DNA from 2 places in the Microbacterium sp. SW12 genome. Region 1 is predicted to be linked to the other one. Evidence: predicted binding sites of a transcription regulator. Region 1 holds the regulator's gene; the other holds the start of a gene.
What was found. The regulator HspR, encoded in region 1, represses chaperone genes until heat shock. The targets are predictions, from matches to a motif close to AAGTTGAGTCNNNNNGACTCAACTT.

Region 1 (5,152 bases):
TCGCCGTCGTCGGGATCAAGCTTGCGGCACTCGTGGTGGCCGCATCCTTCGGGTTCCGCGGTGGTCGCGTGTTCCCGGCGATCTTTCTCGGCGTCGCGTTCGGGATGCTGGCCCATACCCTCGTGCCGTCGATCCCATTCGGCCTCGCGATCGCCAGCGGGGTGCTTGGGTTCACGCTTGCCATCGCCCGCGACGGCTGGATCGCCCTGTTCGTCGCCGTCGCGATGGTCGGCGACATCGGCATCCTCGCGATCATGTGCGTGGCGATCCTGCCGACCTGGCTGGTCGTTGCGCGGGCACCGGAGATGATCATCGAGGATCACCCGACGCCTCTTGTCACGTCGCGTTGATGTCGGTCTCCAAGGCTGCCGCGTTGCGGATGAAGAGGATGATCCACGTGAACACGAGGATGCCCGCGACCAGTTCGACCGCGGTCAGGGTGTAGTAGCGGACCACGAAGAACACCGCGAACACGACGATCGCGGCGATGAAAAGCCAGCCGAGCGCGACGAACGGGCGAGGAATTCCGGGGATCCAGGCGGGAAGGCGGATCACGAGCACGCCGAACACGACAGCCATGCCCGAGGCGAACGCGGTGTGGATGAAGAAGAACTCGTTGACCGGAAAGACCCCGACAAAGGCGAGGAAGACCCCGACCAGGATGAGGCACAGCCGCACCCACCGGATGCCGTGAGCGTGCGAGGTCGGGATGCCACGGGTCGCGTACCGCGCAAGTGTCGTGACGATGAAGCCCGCCACGATGAGCGTGAGGTTGAACGTCATCGCCGACAGGTCGTTCGTCATTCCCAGCGCGGAAAGGTTGTCTCTCCACCAGTACGGGTCGCTGGCCGTCAGCATCGCCGCCAGCACTCCCTCGATGAGGAACACCGCGAGAATCAGGGCGAGCAGCGACAGATCCATATGCGTGGCCGAGTAGAAGACCAGGTACGCGGTCACCGAGGCCGCGGCACCCGACAGGGCGAGCAGCGGCAGCGCATACACTTCCGCGCCGATGAAGGCGTCCTCAAGAATCACCGCGAGCAGCGTCCACGACAGCAGCGCGATGATGCCGTGGGCGAAGGCAAGCGCCCCGGCATCCAGATAGTCGAGCACCCCGAGGCGGCGAGCGCCGGACTGGCGGGCGTGGAGCACATAGCGGCCGGCCGCGAAGGCGAGGATGCCCGCGACCCCCGAGACGATCGCGGAGAACTGGCCCACCGAACCGGGGCCGGATATCGGCGCGCTCTGAAACCGGAAGACGGCCAACGCAACCAGCGCGACAACGACGAACGCGACGGCTCCGACGCCTAGACTGAGCGACTCGAGAGCTCGCTCGTGGTCGGACCCGGAATCCTCGGCGACGACGATGCGGTGAGCGCGGCGCGTGTCGGCCTGCGCCGCGGGCGTCTCAGGTGATGGTGTCGCTGTCACGGCATGAGAGTAGCGCAGCGACCGCACCGCGACTCAGTCGTCGCCGGCCGGGGTGTCGGATGCCGGTGGCAGCGCGTGGCGCGGGCGCCACAGCACGATCTCCGTGGCGCGACGGACGCGGCGTCCACGTCGGAGGGTGATGACCGATCCGCTCGATCCCGCCGCGAACACCCGAGCGCCCGGCCTACTGGCGAGCTCCGCTTCGACGCGCGCCTCGAGGTCGCGCACCCGGGTGTGCAGCTCGCGCACGCGGTTCTCCAACTCGATGATGCGCGCGATCCCCGGCAGGCTCATTCCCTCACCCGAGAGCCGGGCGATCTCTCGCAGCTGCTCGACGTGGCGCAGCGAGTACCGGCGCGAACCGCCCTGTGTACGCGCCGGAACGACGAGACCGAGGCGGTCGTACTGCCGGAGGGTCTGCGGATGCATGCCGGTGAGTTCGGCCGCTGTCGCGATCGCCAGGATCGGGGCCTCGTCGTCGATCTCGTGTTCAGCCATCCGTGTGTCCTCGATGGGGGTCAGGTTGCCGCGCGGGCCAGCAGTTCGGCGCGCGGGTTCTCTTTCGGTTCGGCCTCGCGGTACTTCTCGAGCGCTTCCCGTGCGGCGCCGTCGACGTGGGTGGGGACGGCGATCTGGACCTCGGCGAGCAGGTCACCGGTGCCCTTCCGGGTCTGCACGCCACGTCCCTTCACGCGCAGTACGCGCCCCGACGGCGTGCCGGGGGCAACGCGCAGCTTCACGGGGTCGCCGCCGAGGGTGGGGACCTCGATAGTCGCGCCGAACACGGCCTCGGTGTACTTCACGGGAACGACCACGCGGAGGTTCAGCCCTTCTCGGGTGAAGACCGGGTGCGGCCGCACCGTCACCTGCACGACGATATCGCCGCTCTCACCGCCATCAGGCGAGGGCCGACCACGACCGCGCAGCCTGATCTTCTGCCCGTCGGCGACACCCGCAGGGATCTTCACCTTGAACGGCTGACCGTCTTCGGACTGCAGGGTGATGGTCTCACCCTTGGTCGCGGTCACGAAGTCGATCGTCGCGCGGGCGGTGACGTCGGCGCCACGGGTGGGCCCGCCGTAGCCGCGGAAACCGCCGGATGCCTGCCCGAACCGTCCCGAGCCGAACGAGCTGCCACCGCCCTGCCCGAACATCGAGAAGATGTCATCGAAGTCAGCGCTCTCGTAGCTGTAGCCCCCGCGGCTCTGACCGAACCGGCTGAAGACGTCCTCGAATCCGCCCGCGCCCTGACCGCCCGCCGTGAAGCGTGCGCCCGATCCCATCGCGCGGATCTGGTCGTACTCCTCGCGCTGCTCGGGGTCGGAGAGCACGGCGTACGCCTCGCTGATCTCCTTGAACCGTGCTTCGGCCTTCGCATCGCCGGCGTTGGAGTCGGGGTGGTACTGGCGGGCGAGCTTCCGGTACGTCTTCTTCAGGTCTGCCGCGGACACCTCCTTCGAGACGCCGAGGACCTTGTAGAAGTCCTTGTCGAACCAGTCTTGACTGGCCATCGATTGTCCTCCGTGCTACTCAGCGGGCACCGCGACGACGACCTTCGCGGGGCGAAGCTCGATCGATCCGAGCCGATAGCCGACTTCCACGACCTCCAAGATCGTGGTCTCGGTAGCCCCGGGAGTGGGCTGCTGGAAGATCGCCTCGTGCTGCTGCGGATCGAAGACCTCGCCGGCTTCGCCGTACGAGGTGACACCGAGCCGCTCGGCGACCGAGCGGATCTTCTCTGCGATCGCTGCGAAGGGAGAGCCCTCTTCGAGGTCGCCGTGTTTCTCGGCCCGGTCGAGGTCGTCGAGCACGGGGATGAAGCCCTTCGCGACAGCCCCTTTCGCGCGTTCGATCTCGATCTCCCGCTGCTCCTCCGTGCGGCGGCGGTAGTTGGCGTACTCCGCCTGAAGGCGCTTGAGGTCGGTCAACAGCGCCGACTCGAGGTCGGCGAGCACGACATCCTCGGCCGCAGCGGCGTCAGCCGACTGCGCAGCCCCGAGAATGGCGTCCACCGTGAGGTCATCCTGCCCGGCACCGGCGGCGCCGGAGGAGGTGTCCTCCGACGCTGCCGCGTCACCGTTGTCAGCGCTCGCGCTGTCAGGGGCGCCGTCAGGTCCGACTCCGGAGTCCTTCTCCGAAGGTGTGGGCTCTTCGTCGTCCTTGCGTGCCATGATCTCTTCCGTTTACTTCTTGTCGTCTTCGTCTTCGACGACCTCGGCGTCGATGACGTCCTCGTCGGGGTTGGGGACCTCACCCGAGCCGGGCTCGCTCGCCGCGGGGTCGGGGTTCTCGCCGGCGGCCTGCCCTGCCTGGTAGATGGCTTCACCGAGCTGCGACTGGCTCTGGTTCAGCTTGTCGAACGCAGCCTTCACCGCGTCGTCATCCTCGCCGGCAAGAGCGGTCTTGAGGGCGTCGACATCAGCCTGCACCGAGGTCTTGACCTCGTCGGGCAGCTTGTCTTCGTTGTCCTTGATCAGCTTCTCGATCGAGTACGACAGGGTCTCGGCCTGGTTTCGGGTCTCAGCCGACTCGCGACGCTTCTTGTCTTCAGCGGCGTGTTCCTCGGCCTCGCGCACCATGCGCTCGATGTCTTCCTTGGGCAGCGACGATCCACCGGTGATCGTCATCGACTGCTCCTTGCCGGTGCCCTTGTCCTTGGCGGACACGTGCACGATGCCGTTCGCGTCGATGTCGAAGGTCACCTCGACCTGCGGGATGCCGCGAGGGGCCGGCGCGATGCCGGTGAGTTCGAAGGTTCCCAGCGGCTTGTTGTCGCGGGTGAACTCGCGCTCACCCTGGAAGACCTGGATCGCGACGGACGGCTGGTTGTCGTCGGCGGTCGTGAAGGTCTCGCTGCGCTTGGTCGGGATGGCGGTGTTGCGCTCGATGAGCTTGGTCATGATGCCGCCCTTGGTCTCGATACCGAGGCTCAGCGGGGTGACGTCGATGAGCAGAACGTCCTTGCGCTCACCCTTGAGGACACCGGCCTGAAGCGCCGCACCGACGGCGACGACCTCATCAGGGTTGACTCCCTTGTTGGGCTCCTTGCCGCCGGTCTCCTTCTTGACCAGGTCGCTCACCGCGGGCATGCGGGTCGACCCACCGACGAGCACGACGTGGTCGATGTCGCTGACCTTGATGCCGGCTTCGCGGATGACGTCCTCGAACGGCTTCTTCGTGCGGTCCAGCAGGTCCTTCGTGAGGTCCTCGAACTTCGCGCGCGTGATCGTCTCGGACAGCGACACCGGGCCGTTCTCCGTCAGCGACAGGTAGGGAAGGTTCACGCTCGTGGATGCCGAGCTCGAGAGCTCCTTCTTCGCCTGCTCCGCGGCCTCCTTGAGGCGCTGCAGGGCGATCTTGTCACCCGAGACGTCCACACCGGTGGTGTCCTTGAACTGCTTGATCAGGTAGTCGACGATCCGCTGGTCCCAGTCGTCACCGCCGAGGCGGTTGTCACCGGCGGTCGAACGCACCTGGATCGTCGAGAAGTCGTCATCCTTGCCCACCTCCAGCAGGGAGACGTCGAAGGTTCCACCACCGAGGTCGAAGACGAGGATGAGTTCGTCTTCCTTACCGCGGTCCAGGCCGTAGGCGAGGGCGGCGGCGGTGGGCTCGTTGATGATGCGCAGGACGTTCAGGCCCGCGATCTCGCCGGCTTCTTTGGTCGCCTGACGCTCGGCGTCGTTGAAGTACGCGGGGACGGTGATGACGGCATCGGTCA
Region 2 (5,152 bases), 210 kb from region 1:
CCGGACGACGGCCGCGGCGCGGTGGTCACCGCGACCGATCGGGGTGCCGGTCTCTTTCGCAAGGTCGCCTCAGCTCACGGCAGGTCCATCGCCGAACGGATGTCAACCCTGAGCGACACCGAACTCGAACAGCTCCGCACGCTCACCTCGAAGCTCCGCGGCCCCCGCGCGTCAGACTGCTGAAGCCTGCATCCGGGCCGAACGCAGGACGAGACCCGGAGTCTCGACTCTCTTCTAGACCTCGGCGCCAGTTCATCCTGCAAACGGCGCGGCAGGCGATCCCGGGCGTGATCCGCTACCAACGGTTGTGGACGTGTTCTGCCCACCCCTCGACACCGTCGAACGGGATGACTTCGCCGCCAGCCGTCGTGAAAGCCCCTGACCACACGCCGAAGCACTGATCCGTCGCCGCCGCAATGATGCCGAGGTTCGTTCGCGCGACACGGTCATAGAACGGGACGAATCGGGCGTCAAGACCGCCGCCGCGCACTGACCACGGACGCAGGAAGTCTGCCTGGTCGTACTCCCAGGTCAGGTCCTCGTGAATCTTGTGCATCCGTCCATCAATGAAAAACGCGTTCTCGGTGGCGCCGGTGCCGTCGGTCCACTTTCCGCCGACCTGGATCCCGATCACGCTGCCCTGGTAGCGGCCCGATCCCGCGCCCCAGTTCCAGGTGATGTCGTACGGCCATCGCCCGCGACCGTGGTCCAGCACCGCCCACGACTCGCCAGCCGGCAGGTCGTACACCGTGCCGTCGACCGTCACCGTGCCACGTGCGGGACGCGCGACATCCTTGACCGTGTATTGGAAGCGCCGCTTAGTCCAGGGCACGACGACGGCCAGACTTTCGTGCCCCGCAGGCTTCTCGGCGAGAACATCGACGGATGCGCGTGGGACCTCGACTCGCATCCGAACGCCGTCTGGCTCCTCCGTGACCTCGATCCGAAGATCCTTGGCCCGGGCAGAAGCGGGACCCTGACCCAGCGTTGGCGGCAGGCTGACCCCGCGAGCGGGAAGCACGGTGGCCGCGCGATGAACAGCCTCGCGGGTGTCGCGATTGAAGATCCACACCTCGTGCACCGCGGCGTAGTCGATGGCTGACACGGTGAGACCCACGATGTATCGCGGCGTCATGATGTTCCAGTACTCCCAGCGCTTATTGCGCCCCCAGAACCGGCGCGGCCCAATCCCGCCGGTCCGGATCAGTGGGGAGCGCGCCCAGCCGAGAGCCGCGGGGTTCAGGCGACCGTCGGGAAGGGTGAGCTCGACCGGAGCCGTGATCTCACTGCGAGAGTCTTGTTTGGGGAAACGAGTCGTCGTCGACACGCGCTCCAGCCTAGATGCGGGACTATTCATCCTCGCGCCCGAGCGAGCACGCAGAAGCCCCCGGTCCGTTCTCGGGCCGGGGGCTTCTGGAGAGCAGGTCAGGCGCTGGCGCCGGCCTCCTGGATCTCACTGTGGGACTCGTCGACCGTGATCGTCGAGGGCGCGTCGGTCGCGATGTCAATCTTGCGCGGCTTGGCCTTGGGGCTCACCGGAATCGTGACCGTCAGCACGCCGTGCGCGTAGCTGGCGGCGATGCCTTCGGTGTCGATCCCCTGACCGAGGCTCAGCTGACGCAGGAAGCTGCCGGCCTCACGCTCGCGCGTGATCCACTTGACGCCTTCCTGCGACGTCAGTGTGCGCTCGGCGCGGATCGTCAGCAGCTGACCGTCGACATCCACGTCGACCGAGCCCGGGTCGATGCCCGGAAGGTCGGCCGAGAGGACGTAGTGGTCGCCGTCACGGTAGAGGTCCATCGGCATCTGGCGCGGTCCGCGCCGGTTGCCGTCGAAGAGTGCGTTCGCGAATCGCTCCATCTCGCGGAGCGGGTCATAGTTTGCCATCTCGTCTCCTTCATGAGCGGGGCCGGATGCGGCATCCGACCGAGTTCTAGAAGTTGAGTCACCTCGACTCAACTGATCTCAGATTAGCACTCTCACCATTCGAGTGCCAGATATCCGAGCGCACGAGAGGCTCGCTCTCGGCGAACACGAAGAACGTCTCAGCGGAAGGCCGGGATGCCCGTGATCGCCTGGCCAAGCACGAGCGTGTGCATCTCGACGGTGCCCTCATATGTCAGCACTGATTCGAGGTTCGCGGCGTGACGGATGACGGGGTACTCGAGGGAGATTCCGTTTGCGCCGAGGATCGTGCGGGCGGTGCGGCAGATCTCCAGCGCCTCCCGTACATTGTTGAGCTTGCCCAGGCTCACCTGCTGCGGTGTGAGCTCGCCGGCATCCTTGCGGCGACCAAGGTGAAGCGCGAGCAGCAGCCCCTTTTCGTACTCGACCACGCTGTCGACGAGCTTCTGCTGCGTGAGCTGGAACGCCGCGATCGGCTTGCCGAACTGCGTCCGTTCCGCGGCGTAGGTCAGGGCGGCGGTCAGTGCCGATCGCGCTGCACCCAGCGCGCCCCAGGCGATACCGTATCGCGCCTCGTTCAGACAGCTGAGCGGACCCCGAAGTCCCTGGACCTCCGGGAGCACGGCATCCGCGGGCAGGCGCACCGCATCCAGCACCAGTTCGGAAGTCACGGATGCGCGCAGCGACAGCTTGTGCTGGATCTGCGGCGCTGAGAACCCCGCGGAGTCAGTCGGAACCAGAAACCCCCGGATGCCACCCTCGGTCTGCGCCCAAACGACAGCGACATCCGCGACCGACCCATTCGTGATCCACATCTTGCGACCCTCGAGCACCCAATCGTCACCATCGCGTCGGGCTCGCGTTCGCATGCTCGCGGGGTCGGACCCGGCATCCGGTTCGGTCAGACCGAAGCATCCGACGATCTCCCCCGCCGCCATCCCGGGCAGCCACTGATTCTTCTGCTCTTCGCTCCCCCACCGCCAGATCGCGTACATCGCGAGCGACCCCTGCACCGAGACGAGCGAACGGATGCCAGAGTCCGCAGCCTCGAGCTCGAGGCATGCCAGGCCGTACTCGGTGGCCGACATAGCCGCGCACCCGTATCCCTCGAGGTGCATGCCGAGCACCCCGAGCTGACCGAGGTCTTTCGCGAGGCCCCGCAGATCATCGATCTCGCCCCGCTCGAACCAGTCACCGACGTGCGGAATCACGCGCCGCTCGACGAAGGCGCGGACCGCATCACGCGTGGCGCGCTCGTCGTCGCTGAGCAGCGCGTCGATGTCGGCGACGTCGATCACGTCATCACTGGATGCCACGGGCTTCTCCTTGGGGCAGGTCACTCGCGCGACCGGTCGGATCGGGGCCGGCAAGCCACCGGCGGATCTCGTCACCGTGCTCATCGAGCCGCGGCGGGCGTTCGTACCCGCGGATCGGTGTCCGCGTGAACCGCAACGGAGATCGAATCTGGTCGGTACCGCCTTCGACCGGCACCCGAGGCTCAAGGCCGAGCCGCTCTGCCAGAGCGAAGCCGTCGGCGACGCTGCCGATCGTGCCGGCCGGCACCCCGGCATCCATCAGCCGCGTCGTCCACGATGCCGCGGCGTCGGCTTGCAGGCGCGCCTCGAGTGCTGCCGCCAGTTCATCCCGGTGGGCAACGCGCTGCGCGTTGGTGACGAAGCGCGGATCGGTCGCCAGGTCGGGGGCTCCCACAACCTCGCACAGCCGCGCGAACTGCCGGTCGTTTCCTACGGCGAGCGCGAGAACGCCGTCGCCGGTGTCGAGAGCTTCGTAGGGCGCGATCGACGGATGCCGATTACCGAGCGAGCGCGGAGAGTGGCCCGTCGCGAGGAACCCCGAGGCCTGGTTCACCAGCGCCGCGAGCAGGCTCGAGAGAAGAGCGACCTCGACGTGCTGCCCGAGCCCGCTCCGGGAACGCTCGTGCAGGGCAGCGAGGATGGCGACCGTGGCATCCTTAGCCGTCAGCACATCGACGATCGCAACGCCGACCTTGGATGGGGATCCGGGCGGCCCGGTGATGTCCATGAGACCGCCCACCGCTTGCACGAGAAAGTCGTAGCCAGCCGCGTGGGCGCCGGCCTTGCTACCGAACCCCGTGATCGACGCATAGACGATGGCGGGATTGCGCGCACGCGCACTCTCGTAGTCGAGCCCGAACCGCTCGAGGGTGCCGGGCAAGAAATTCTCGACGACGACGTCTGCGCGTGAGACCAGTCGGCACGCCAGGTCGAGATCCGCGGGGTCGCCGAAGTCGAGCGCGATGGAGCGCTTCCCGCGGTTGGCCGACTCGAAGTAGGAGGAGGAGTTAGCGGTCCACGGCGGGCCCCACCGCCGAGTATCGTCTCCGGATCCGGCGCGCTCCACCTTGATCACGTCGGCACCGAGGTCGGCGAGAGTGGATGCCGCCAACGGTCCTGCGAGCACGCGACTGAAGTCGGCGACGACGACGCCGTCCAGGGGCATCGGACCAGGCATCCGCTTCCTCGCTCTTCCCGGTGAGAGTGAGACAACCCTACCGAGGGAGTTCCCTGGACGTCGGGAAACGAAGAAGGTCCCCGAGCCGTAGGGCTCAGGGACCTCATCACTGTCTCAACACAGTGCGCGCCCGAAGGGACTCGAACCCCTAACCTTCTGATCCGTAGTCAGATGCTCTATCCATTGAGCTACGGGCGCATGGTCCGCTCATTTCCGCGAGCAAACCAGCGTCCAGATTACCCCACGAATGCCTCAGACAGCGAATCGCGGGAGACCGCACCGAGACTCACCCTCCCTCGGGTCTCTCACCGTCGGGAACCGGACCGGAGTCGTCGGTATCAACGATCGGCGCCGCCGCCGCCGGGCTGCTCAGTCTGCGCTGGTGCGATGCGAGGCGCGGCAGGTCGATGAGCCTGATCGACTGCATCCGCGCTGCGCGCATCGACGCGTAGTCGGGATCCAGATCCGGTCGCATCGCCTCAACGATCAGGCGCCGCTCGAGGTTCGATTCGACATCGCCCCACGCGGCATCGCGCGCTTGCTCGATCAGCTGCTCGAGTGCCGCGTCGTCGGTTGCCCTCTCACGGAGCTCCTTGGCAACCCCCGTGTACTGTCGGGCGCGCCGCCGCAGATTCCGGGAGTCACGCCCTCGGTAGTCGTGCGTCCCGCTCGGGTCGGATTGCCTCCCCCACGCGCGGCGCCAGTCGGCCCGGGCGCGATCTGCAGCTGCCGACTGCTCATCGGCGAGCGCTTC

Region 2: the regulator HspR is predicted to act here: its motif matches at 1,938-1,962, upstream of MICSW_RS12935 (Hsp20/alpha crystallin family protein).

Annotation. Positions count from the first base shown of each region.
Region 1 is NZ_AP024335.1:2,768,851-2,774,002, forward strand. It holds gene MICSW_RS13965 (ion channel protein) at 1-350, shown strand, start outside; gene MICSW_RS13970 (DUF998 domain-containing protein) at 337-1,431, opposite strand; gene MICSW_RS13975 (heat shock protein transcriptional repressor HspR) at 1,465-1,929, opposite strand; gene MICSW_RS13980 (DnaJ C-terminal domain-containing protein) at 1,950-2,942, opposite strand; gene MICSW_RS13985 (nucleotide exchange factor GrpE) at 2,958-3,602, opposite strand; gene dnaK (molecular chaperone DnaK) at 3,615-5,152, opposite strand, start outside.
Region 2 is NZ_AP024335.1:2,555,414-2,560,565, forward strand. It holds gene MICSW_RS12925 (MarR family winged helix-turn-helix transcriptional regulator) at 1-183, shown strand, start outside; gene MICSW_RS12930 (DUF2804 domain-containing protein) at 296-1,327, opposite strand; gene MICSW_RS12935 (Hsp20/alpha crystallin family protein) at 1,426-1,887, opposite strand; gene MICSW_RS12940 (acyl-CoA dehydrogenase family protein) at 2,046-3,221, opposite strand; gene MICSW_RS12945 (CaiB/BaiF CoA transferase family protein) at 3,208-4,398, opposite strand; tRNA gene MICSW_RS12950 (tRNA-Arg) at 4,524-4,596, opposite strand; gene MICSW_RS12955 (asparagine synthase) at 4,685-5,152, opposite strand, start outside.